Regions from separate parts of the Phyllobacterium sp. T2-21 genome, predicted to be linked through region 4. Evidence: riboswitches for the same ligand, from Rfam matches in the RefSeq annotation. Region 4 holds a riboswitch; each other region holds the start of a gene.
The links. Region 4 has a riboswitch for cobalamin ahead of ACZ5FP_RS17470 (aromatic ring-hydroxylating oxygenase subunit alpha). Riboswitches for the same ligand answer to the same signal wherever they lie in the genome.
Positions count from the first base shown of each region.

Region 1: it holds a riboswitch for cobalamin, as region 4 does, so the genes downstream of both, ACZ5FP_RS08205 (DUF1636 family protein) here and ACZ5FP_RS17470 (aromatic ring-hydroxylating oxygenase subunit alpha) in region 4, are expected to answer to the same signal.
Region 2: it holds a riboswitch for cobalamin, as region 4 does, so the genes downstream of both, ACZ5FP_RS22745 (ribonucleoside-diphosphate reductase subunit alpha) here and ACZ5FP_RS17470 (aromatic ring-hydroxylating oxygenase subunit alpha) in region 4, are expected to answer to the same signal.
Region 3: it holds a riboswitch for cobalamin, as region 4 does, so the genes downstream of both, bluB (5,6-dimethylbenzimidazole synthase) here and ACZ5FP_RS17470 (aromatic ring-hydroxylating oxygenase subunit alpha) in region 4, are expected to answer to the same signal.

Region 1 is NZ_AP027912.1:1,641,551-1,643,744, reverse strand. Features, by position in the region: gene ACZ5FP_RS08210 (transglutaminase family protein) at 1-619, opposite strand, end outside; cobalamin riboswitch at 774-986, shown strand; gene ACZ5FP_RS08205 (DUF1636 family protein) at 1,093-1,455, shown strand; gene ACZ5FP_RS08200 (ABC transporter ATP-binding protein) at 1,582-2,194, shown strand, end outside.
Region 2 is NZ_AP027915.1:130,308-132,501, reverse strand. Features, by position in the region: gene ACZ5FP_RS22750 (heme ABC transporter ATP-binding protein) at 1-470, shown strand, start outside; cobalamin riboswitch at 521-731, shown strand; gene ACZ5FP_RS22745 (ribonucleoside-diphosphate reductase subunit alpha) at 840-2,194, shown strand, end outside.
Region 3 is NZ_AP027912.1:3,208,853-3,211,046, reverse strand. Features, by position in the region: gene ACZ5FP_RS16050 (MOSC domain-containing protein) at 33-641, shown strand; cobalamin riboswitch at 668-843, shown strand; gene bluB (5,6-dimethylbenzimidazole synthase) at 911-1,663, shown strand; gene ACZ5FP_RS16040 (DUF2293 domain-containing protein) at 1,596-1,913, opposite strand; gene ACZ5FP_RS16035 (ArsR/SmtB family transcription factor) at 2,056-2,194, shown strand, end outside.
Region 4 is NZ_AP027912.1:3,521,124-3,523,317, reverse strand. Features, by position in the region: gene ACZ5FP_RS17475 (DUF1868 domain-containing protein) at 75-785, shown strand; cobalamin riboswitch at 897-1,096, shown strand; gene ACZ5FP_RS17470 (aromatic ring-hydroxylating oxygenase subunit alpha) at 1,222-2,194, shown strand, end outside.

The DNA of each region.
Region 1 (2,194 bases), 1.8 Mb from region 4:
GGATGAGATAGCCGGAGACGAACCGCGCGGCAAAACCGAGATTGCGCAACACCTGCACCAGCAGCCAGCTTGAATCCCGGCACGATCCCGAGCGCAGGTTCAAGGTGGCGTCTGGTTCCTGAACCCCGGTTTCCATGCGGATGACATAGCCGATCTCGCGCTGGATACGTGCGTTGAGATCGACGACGAAATTCACCGTGTTCGTCGGGCTGCAATCGATGGTTGCAAGGAAAGCCGAAACCAGCGGTCCGGCCGGTTGCGGTTTCATATAGATCGACAGGTCGTCGCTGATCTCTTCGGGATAGCTGAACGGCCAGGTCTCGGCGACCGGTTCGACAAAGAAATCGAATGGATTGTAGACGGTCATATCAGCGACGAGATCGACCTCGATCTTCAGCTCCGTCACCGGTTCGGGAAAGACGAAGCGGGCGAGGAAATTGCCGTAGGGGTCCTGCTGCAGGTTGACGAAATGATTGGCCGGACTGACTTTCAGGGAATGGCTGAGAACTTTTGTCCGGGAATGGGGTGCCGGCTGGAGCCGGATGATCTGCGGCCCGAGCATGATGGGCCGGTCATACCGGTAATGTGTCAGATGATAGACTGCTGCGTGAATTGCCATATCGCCTCAAAAGTCTGATTCAAAAAACTGCGGTTCCACAAATGCTCCCCGCACTCTAACGCGTTACCGGCCAATTGAAATCTTTCATTTGCCAAAAATTTTGGCAGCGGTAAAAATTGCCGCATAAACGTGCTTGCAACTGCGCGGCTGGCCGCATAGCATCCGCGCCGATGGTTTCTTCCGCACGACAACGCGGGAGATGAAAAGGGAACACGGTGAGGCGTACCCAAAAGGGACCGAGACCGTGGCTGCCCCCGCAACTGTAAGCGGTGAGCGATGCCTGACATGCCACTGACCGGAAGGTCGGGAAGGCAAGGCGAAGCTGAGACCCGCGAGCCAGGAGACCTGCCATCTCATCTACAATTCGAACCGGACGGGGTGTGCCGGGAGCGATGCGATGTCCTCTCCCGCATTGTCGCGATGGTGCATTGGCCGCGTTCCCCTAACCTTTGTCCACAAGGCAAGGCACCGGCATGACCACGCCAAGACCCGACCACCAGATTATCGTCTGCACCCTGTGCAAGGCGGCTGACGGACTGTCACGACCGGGACAGGCCCTTGCCCACAGGCTGCAGGCGGAACTCGATGGCCAGCTCGGCTATGAGGTGCGCGGTGTTGGCTGCATGGCGGGCTGCGAACGACCCTGCACGGTGGCGTTCCGGGCGCCCGGCAAGGCGCAATATCTCTTCGGCGATATCGATCCCGCCACGGACTTTGCCGATCTTCTGGACTTCGCCCGGATGTATCACGCGCTCGCCGATGGCTGGTCCAAGGCATCACAGCGCCCGCAAGGCCTTTGGGACAAGACACTCGCACGCATTCCGGCGCACCTATGATAGATCAGGCATTGACTAATGTTATAACGTTACTATACGAGAACGACGCGTCCGCGATAACGCGACGACGTTTACCGGTTGGGATTTGACACCATGTGCCTTGCCTGCAGTCACGGATATCCGCCCATGAGCCATGTCGCCCTGCGTGCCGACGAGGTGACGTTCCGCACCGCCGGCCAGACGCTGGTGGATGAGGTATCGCTCGACATCGTGCGCGGCGCGCGACTTGCCATTATCGGGCCGAATGGCGCGGGGAAATCCACGCTTTTGCGCATGCTGGCCGGACTGCTGCGCCCCTCCTCCGGCAGCATCCATCTCGACGGCACGGCAATAAACCGGCTGCCGCCGAAGGAACGGGCCAGGAGATTTGCCTTCGTCGGCCAGACCGACATGCCGGACCCGCAATTGCTGGTTGACGATTATGTATCCCTTGGCCGCATTCCGCACACCGGCACCCTGACCAAGGCGAAGGACCGGGATATCGTGACGGAAGCCCTGCTCCGCGCGGGGATCGCCGCGTTTTCGCGCCGTCCCATCGGCTCGCTCTCCGGCGGCGAAAGGCAGCGCGTGCAGCTGGCGCGCGCCATCGCCCAGCAGCCGGACATCCTGTTTCTCGACGAACCCACCAATCACCTCGACCCGAAGGCGCGCAGCGAATTGCTGGCGCTCGTCGCCGGTCTCGATGTGACAACCATCGCAGTCCTGCACGACCTGCCGCTGGTGGCGCCGTTTGCCACCC
Region 2 (2,194 bases), on a different replicon from region 4:
GCCACAACGTGGACACACTGCCCGATGAAGCGCTTGAGCGCGTTGACCTCGCGGGTTTCGGCGGGCGGTTCTATCAGGAACTCTCCGGCGGCGAGCAGCAACGGGTGCAACTGGCGCGCGTCCTCTGCCAAGTCTGGCAGCCGGTGCTCGACGGCCAGCCGCGCTTTCTGTTCCTCGATGAGCCGGTGTCGAGCCTCGATATCAAACATCAGCTGATCATCATGCAGATTGCCCGCGACTTTGCCGATCGCGGTGGCGGGGTCATCGCTATCCTGCATGACCTCAACCTCACCTCCATGTTTGCCGACCGGGTCGTGGTCATGCACAGGGGGAGGGCCGATTCTGTGGGCACCCCCACGGAGGTCTTGACCGATGACCGCATCCTGCGCGTCTATGAATGTGCGCTCAAGGTGGGCGGTGTGCCCGGAAAATCCGTGCCGTTCGTCTTGCCGCAATCCGCAGCGTTCTGAGCAAGTGAAGATGCCGCTATCCACCTATTGACTAAAAACGGCGATTTGATACTAAATATAGATGTTATGGTTCTCCCCGAGTCGCAAGACCGGGAGCTAAGAGGGAAGCCGGTGAAATGTCCTGGACATTGATGCCGGCGCTGCCCCCGCAACTGTAAACAGCGAGTTGTTGTCGACAATGCCACTGGAGCCGCGCTTCGGGAAGGCCGACACCAGCGCCGACCTGTGAGCCAGGAGACCTGCCATGACATGATGAACGTCCACGGGCGGGGTGTCCCGGTGTGTCGCTTGCAATGGTCGGCCGCAAGCTGACCGGATTCTTGCACGCGTGCGCTCGACCTTTGCCCCCAACATTTGGGGTATAAGCACATGTCTCTTTCTCTTCAAACCACCCGCGCCGACGGTCAGTCGCCGGTTCGTCCCGCTGAACTGCAGCCATCATCCAGCGAGCCCGGCTATCGCGTCATTCGCCGCAATGGCTCGGTCACACCCTTCGACCCGCTGAAAATCACCGTTGCTCTCACTAAAGCCTTCCTCGCCGTCGAAGGCAACGTCGCTGCCGGTTCGCGCCGTGTGCACGATGTCGTCGAAGGCTTGACCGCCGACATCGTGACAACATTGAAGCGCCGCAGCAGTGAAGCCCGTCTGTTCCACATCGAGGATGTGCAGGATCAGGTCGAACTTGCCCTCATGCGCAGCGAAAACCACAAGGTCGCCCGCGCCTACGTGCTCTACCGGGAAGAACGCGCGCGAGAACGGGCGAAGCTGGTTGAACCCGTGGCCGAAACCGGCCCGTCCCTCAGCGTCACCCTGCTTGATGGGACCAGGGCACCGCTCGATGCGGCGCGCCTCGCCCGCATCATCGATGAAGCCTGTGAAGGACTTGAGGGGGTCAGCGCCGCACCGATCCTCAGCGAAACCCAGCGCAATCTTTACGACGGTATCACGCTCGATGAATTGTCGCTTGCGCCCATTCTGGCTGCACGCACACTCGTTGAAACAGAACCGAACTATTCCTTTGTCACCGCGCGGCTGCTTCTCGACAAACTGCGCCGCGAAGCCTTGAGCTTTGTCTTCGGCAGGCCCGAACAGGCGACCCAGCATGAAATGGCGGAGCGATACGCCGATTATTTCCCCGCCTATGTGAAGGCCGGCATTGAAGCCGAACTGCTCGATCCGGAACTCGCCCGCTTCGACCTGCGGAAAATATCAGCAGCCCTGAAGCCGGAACGCGACCTGCAGTTCCAGTATCTTGGCCTGCAGACATTGTATGATCGTTATCTCCAGCAGACACGCGGTATCCGGTTCGAACTGCCACAGGCCTTCCTGATGCGCGTTGCCATGGGCCTCGCCACCCGTGAGATCGACCGGGAAGCACGCGCCATCGAATTCTACGATCTGCTGTCGTCGTTCGACTTCATGGCTTCCACCCCGACCTTGTTCAATTCGGGCACGTTGCGCCCGCAGCTGTCCTCCTGCTTCCTGACCACCGTCGCCGACGATCTCGATGGCATCTTCAAGGCGGTGAAGGACAATGCGCTCCTGGCAAAATATTCCGGTGGCCTCGGCAATGACTGGACGCCCGTGCGTGGTCTTGGCGCCCATATCAAGGGAACCAACGGCGAAAGCCAAGGCGTTGTACCGTTCCTGAAAGTGGCCAACGATACGGCCATCGCGGTCAATCAGGGCGGCAAGCGCAAGGGCGCGGTCTGCGCCTATCTCGA
Region 3 (2,194 bases), 310 kb from region 4:
TAAGATGCGGCTGATTTCACCGGAGTGCCGTCATGACAGATCTTTTCGCAACCAGAACGGACATCCTTCCGGCCCGCAAGATTGTCGGGCGGGTGAGCAGCCTGTTCCAGGCGCCGAAAGACAGTTTTGTCACCGCTGCCACGGACACGCTCGATCTCACCTTTGAAGGCATCCGCGGCGATTATCATGCCGGCCTGACGCGCCGGTCCGGCGGACGAGAGCCCTGGTATCCGCGCGGCACGGAGATGCGCAACGAACGGCATATTTCCGTTCTGGCGGCCGACGAGCTTGCAATGATTGCCAGCGCCATGGGCCTTGCGGAAGTCAAACCCGAATGGATCGGTGCCAACATGGTTGTCGATGGCATTCCCTCGCTTTCCATGCTGCCGCCGCGCACGCTGCTGTTCTTCGAAGGCGGCGTGACGCTGAAGGTCGACGGGCAGAACGCGCCGTGCAAGGTCGCCGGACGCTCCATCGCCGAGCGGGCGCAAACCTCCGATCACACCGCGACGGCGCTCGACTTCGTCAAGGCGTCGAAGCGGCTGCGTGGCATCGTCGTCTGGGTTGAAGTGCCGGGAATCATCCGTTCCGGTGAAAAAATCGATGCGCGCCTGCCGGAGCAATGGATTTATCCGGGCTGACGCTTGCGTCCTTCGCCGATCTGTGGCGAATGGAATGCAGGTCCGGTGCCTGCATGCAGGAGAATCGGGAAGCCGGTGCAAATCCGGCACGTGCCCAACGCTGTATAGGGGATGGGCCGCGCAGTTTGCCACGGGGAAACCCGGAAGGCGCGCGGTTCAGGTGAACCTCAGTCAGAAGACCGGCCGGACCGGATAGCCGAAACCGCACGGACAGCGGGGAGGTGTCAGGGCTCAGGGCAATCTGGCCCTCGCATTGTTGGGAGCAAACGATGCACGACTCTGCCTATGGTCCCGTGGCCGCCGCCGATTTTTCCGCGGACGAGCGCGCCGCCGTCTACAAAGCCATCCATACCCGCCGCGATGTGCGCGACCAGTTCCTGCCAAGGCCCGTCGACGACGATGTGCTGCTGCGGCTGCTCGATGCCGCCCATCACGCGCCGTCGGTGGGGTTCATGCAGCCGTGGAATTTCATTCTCATCCGCGATGCGGCGCGCAAGGCCGAGGTGCATCAGGCCTTTACCCGCGCCAATGCCGAAGCAAAGGCCATGTTCACCGACGAGCGCCAGGCGCTCTACGCGTCGCTGAAGCTTGAGGGCATCGTGAAGGCGCCGGTCAATCTGTGCATCACCTGCGACCGGACACGCGGCGGCGATGTCGTTCTGGGGCGCACCCATAACCGGCAGATGGACGTCTACAGCACCGTCTGCGCCGTGCAGAACCTGTGGCTGGCGGCGCGGGCGGAAGGCATCGGCGTCGGCTGGGTCAGCATCTACCACGACCGGGACATGCGCTGCATTCTGGCCATCCCCGATCATGTCGAGATCATCGCCTATCTCTGCATCGGCTATGTCGACCAGCTCTACGATCAGCCGGAGCTGCAAAAGCGCGGCTGGCGCGAACGGCTGCCGCTGGACCAGCTCATCTATGAAGATCAGTGGAATGCCGGCGCCGAAGTCAGCTCGGATCGTCTTCGTCCGGATCCAGCAGCCGCGTCGCCCGCCATTCCGTCAATTTCCGGTTGATGGCCTCGAGCACGAAGAAGCGGGCCGACTCCTTGTCATAGCCCTCGTCGCGCAGCGCATCGTAGTCCGTGTGCTGATGGCGGACATGGGCGACCGTGGCCAGCCACACCGCAATGGGTGGCGGCAGGCTTTTCATGTGCGGTGCCGTGGCGGCAGCGCGTATGGGCTCGGAATCCGAATAGGGTACGGCCGGCAAAAGCAGCGTCAGCGCCTTGCCGATGGCCCTTTGGCGGTTGGTTCCTGAACTCATTGCACTGTCTTCCCGCCGATTCGCTGATCGATATACCAGCCTATTTCAGACGCGACAAAATTTGCCGTCAACGGAAAAACAAAACTTGCCAAATCTGTATTTCTCACATAAACATATCTTTATATCTTTTGAGGATACCTTGATGGACAAACGTGATCTCAATCTTGACCTGATGGTCGATACGCTGAAGGCAGCGGCGGAACCCAGCCGCCTGCGCATTCTGGCGCTGTTGTCCCGGGGGGATCTGACGGTTTCCGATCTGACCTCCATCCTCGGGCAGT
Region 4 (2,194 bases):
GGGCGGGGCTTCATCAGTCTGACAAAGAGCTGTCCTATGGCGGTTGCATCGTCTTCTCTCGTCACGGGGTTCCCATGCTCGACCTGATCAAGCCTTCGCTTGCCCGCTTTGCCGCCAGCCTGCACCCGGAACCGCCGGTGCATCTCGGCCGACGCTACAACGGCGCGGGCGTCTTTCAGCCGGAACCCGGCAATACGGTGGTCTGCCATCTGGTGAAGGGCTCCGAGTCGGAAGCCTCGGTCATTGCCGTGCGCGACCGGATGCTGGCGATGCCCGATGCCGGCCAACTGGCCTTTACCCCCGTCTCCAGCCTGCACATGACGCTGTTTCAGGGCATTATCGAATATCGCCGCCGCCCGTCCTATTGGCCAGATGATGTTCCACTGGAGACAAGCATCGACGACATGACGCGGCTTTACGTGGATCGCCTGCAGGATTTCGAGGGATGCGGACCATTCAACGTCGAGGTGATCGATGTCACGCCCGCAGGCCTGACCGTGGCCGGTGCGAGCGAATATGACGAGCGCATCATGCGCGCCTGGCGCGACGAACTGGCCGTGCCGTTCGGTTACCGGCATCCTGATCACGACACCTATGTCTTCCACATCACGCTGGCCTATCCGATCGCGCGGTTCCCGGATGAAAGGCTCGGGGCCTGGCAGGAACTTCTGGATGATTGCCTAGCATTCATCCGGCGTGAATCGCCGGTCATTGCGTTGAATCCGCCCGCATTCTGCAGTTTTGCCGATATGAATCATTTCGAGGAACTGGTGGTTCTGGATTGAACCAGAGGCCGTTTGATCGCCAATCTGCGACATAGTGTACACGCGCCCGGCGTGTCGTCTTACGTAAATGCGATGTCGTTTCCGCACCTATTCTTTTTGGGTGCCTGATGCTTTTATCGGGGCACTTGAGGTGCCGCTTTTCTAGGGAAGCGGAGAATTGGGAAGCCGGTCGGAAACCCGGCGCTGCCCCCGCAACGGTAGTGGAGTGAAACACGGCATAACAGCCACTGGGTCACAACCCCGGGAAGGCGTCGTGACAGCCGATACGGCAACTCCAGAGCCCGGAAACCAGCCTCGGTACCAAAAACCGACTGATCGCGGTGGGCGATCAAGGAGCATGATTCTGTGCGGGCACCAGCCGGTGGCTGGCCGTGCAGGCGTTCTTCCTCCGTCACCACCAGTCAGTTCTTTCGCAACATCGAGGCGAGGACACGACATGGATATACGCAACGAACTGCTCCGGAACCTGAGAAACCGGAAACCCGGCTACGGCCTTGAACAGTCTTTCTATTCCGATCCGGATTATTTCCGGCTGGATATGGAGAACATCTTTTATCGCGACTGGCTGTTCATCGGCCATGATTGCGAAGTCGCCAAGCCCGGCAACTTCTTCACGGTGCAGGTCGGCGACTATCCCGTGGTCATCGTGCGCGACCGCCAGGGCCAGATCCGGGCTTTTCACAATTCCTGCCGCCATCGCGGCTCGCGCGTCTGCTCGGCCGAGCGCGGCACGTCGGCCAAGCTCGTCTGCCCCTATCACCAGTGGACCTACGAGCTTGACGGGCGCCTGCTGTTCGCCCGCCAGATGGGCGATGATTTCGACGCCAGCCAGCACAGCCTGAAGCCGGTGCAGTGCGAAAGCGTCGGCGGTTACATCTTCATCTGCCTGGCGCAGAATCCTGTCGATTTCAGCGCGACGCGCGCGCTGATCGAACCCTATCTCGCGCCGCACCACCTCACCGAAACCAAGGTCGCCTATCAGAGCACCATCGTCGAAAAGGGCAACTGGAAGCTGGTCTGGGAAAACAACCGCGAGTGCTATCACTGCGTGGCCAATCATCCCGAGCTGTGCAAGACCTTCCCGGAAGCGCCGAGCGTGAGCGGTGTCCAGGGCGCCGCAGACGATCCGGAAATTGCCGCGCATTGGCAGCGTTGCGAAGCGGCAGGCCTGCCCAGCATTTTCCGCATGTCCGATGACGGCCAGTACCGCGCCACCCGTGTGCCGCTGCTGCGCGATGCGGAAAGCTATACGATGAGCGGGCGCCGCGCCGTCGGCCGGCAGCTCAGCGACAGTGTCAACGAGAAGCAGATCGGCTCGCTGCTGCTGTTCCATTACCCGACCACCTGGAACCATATCCTCGGCGACCATGCCATTTCCTTCCGCGTGCTGCCGCTCGGCCCGGATGAAA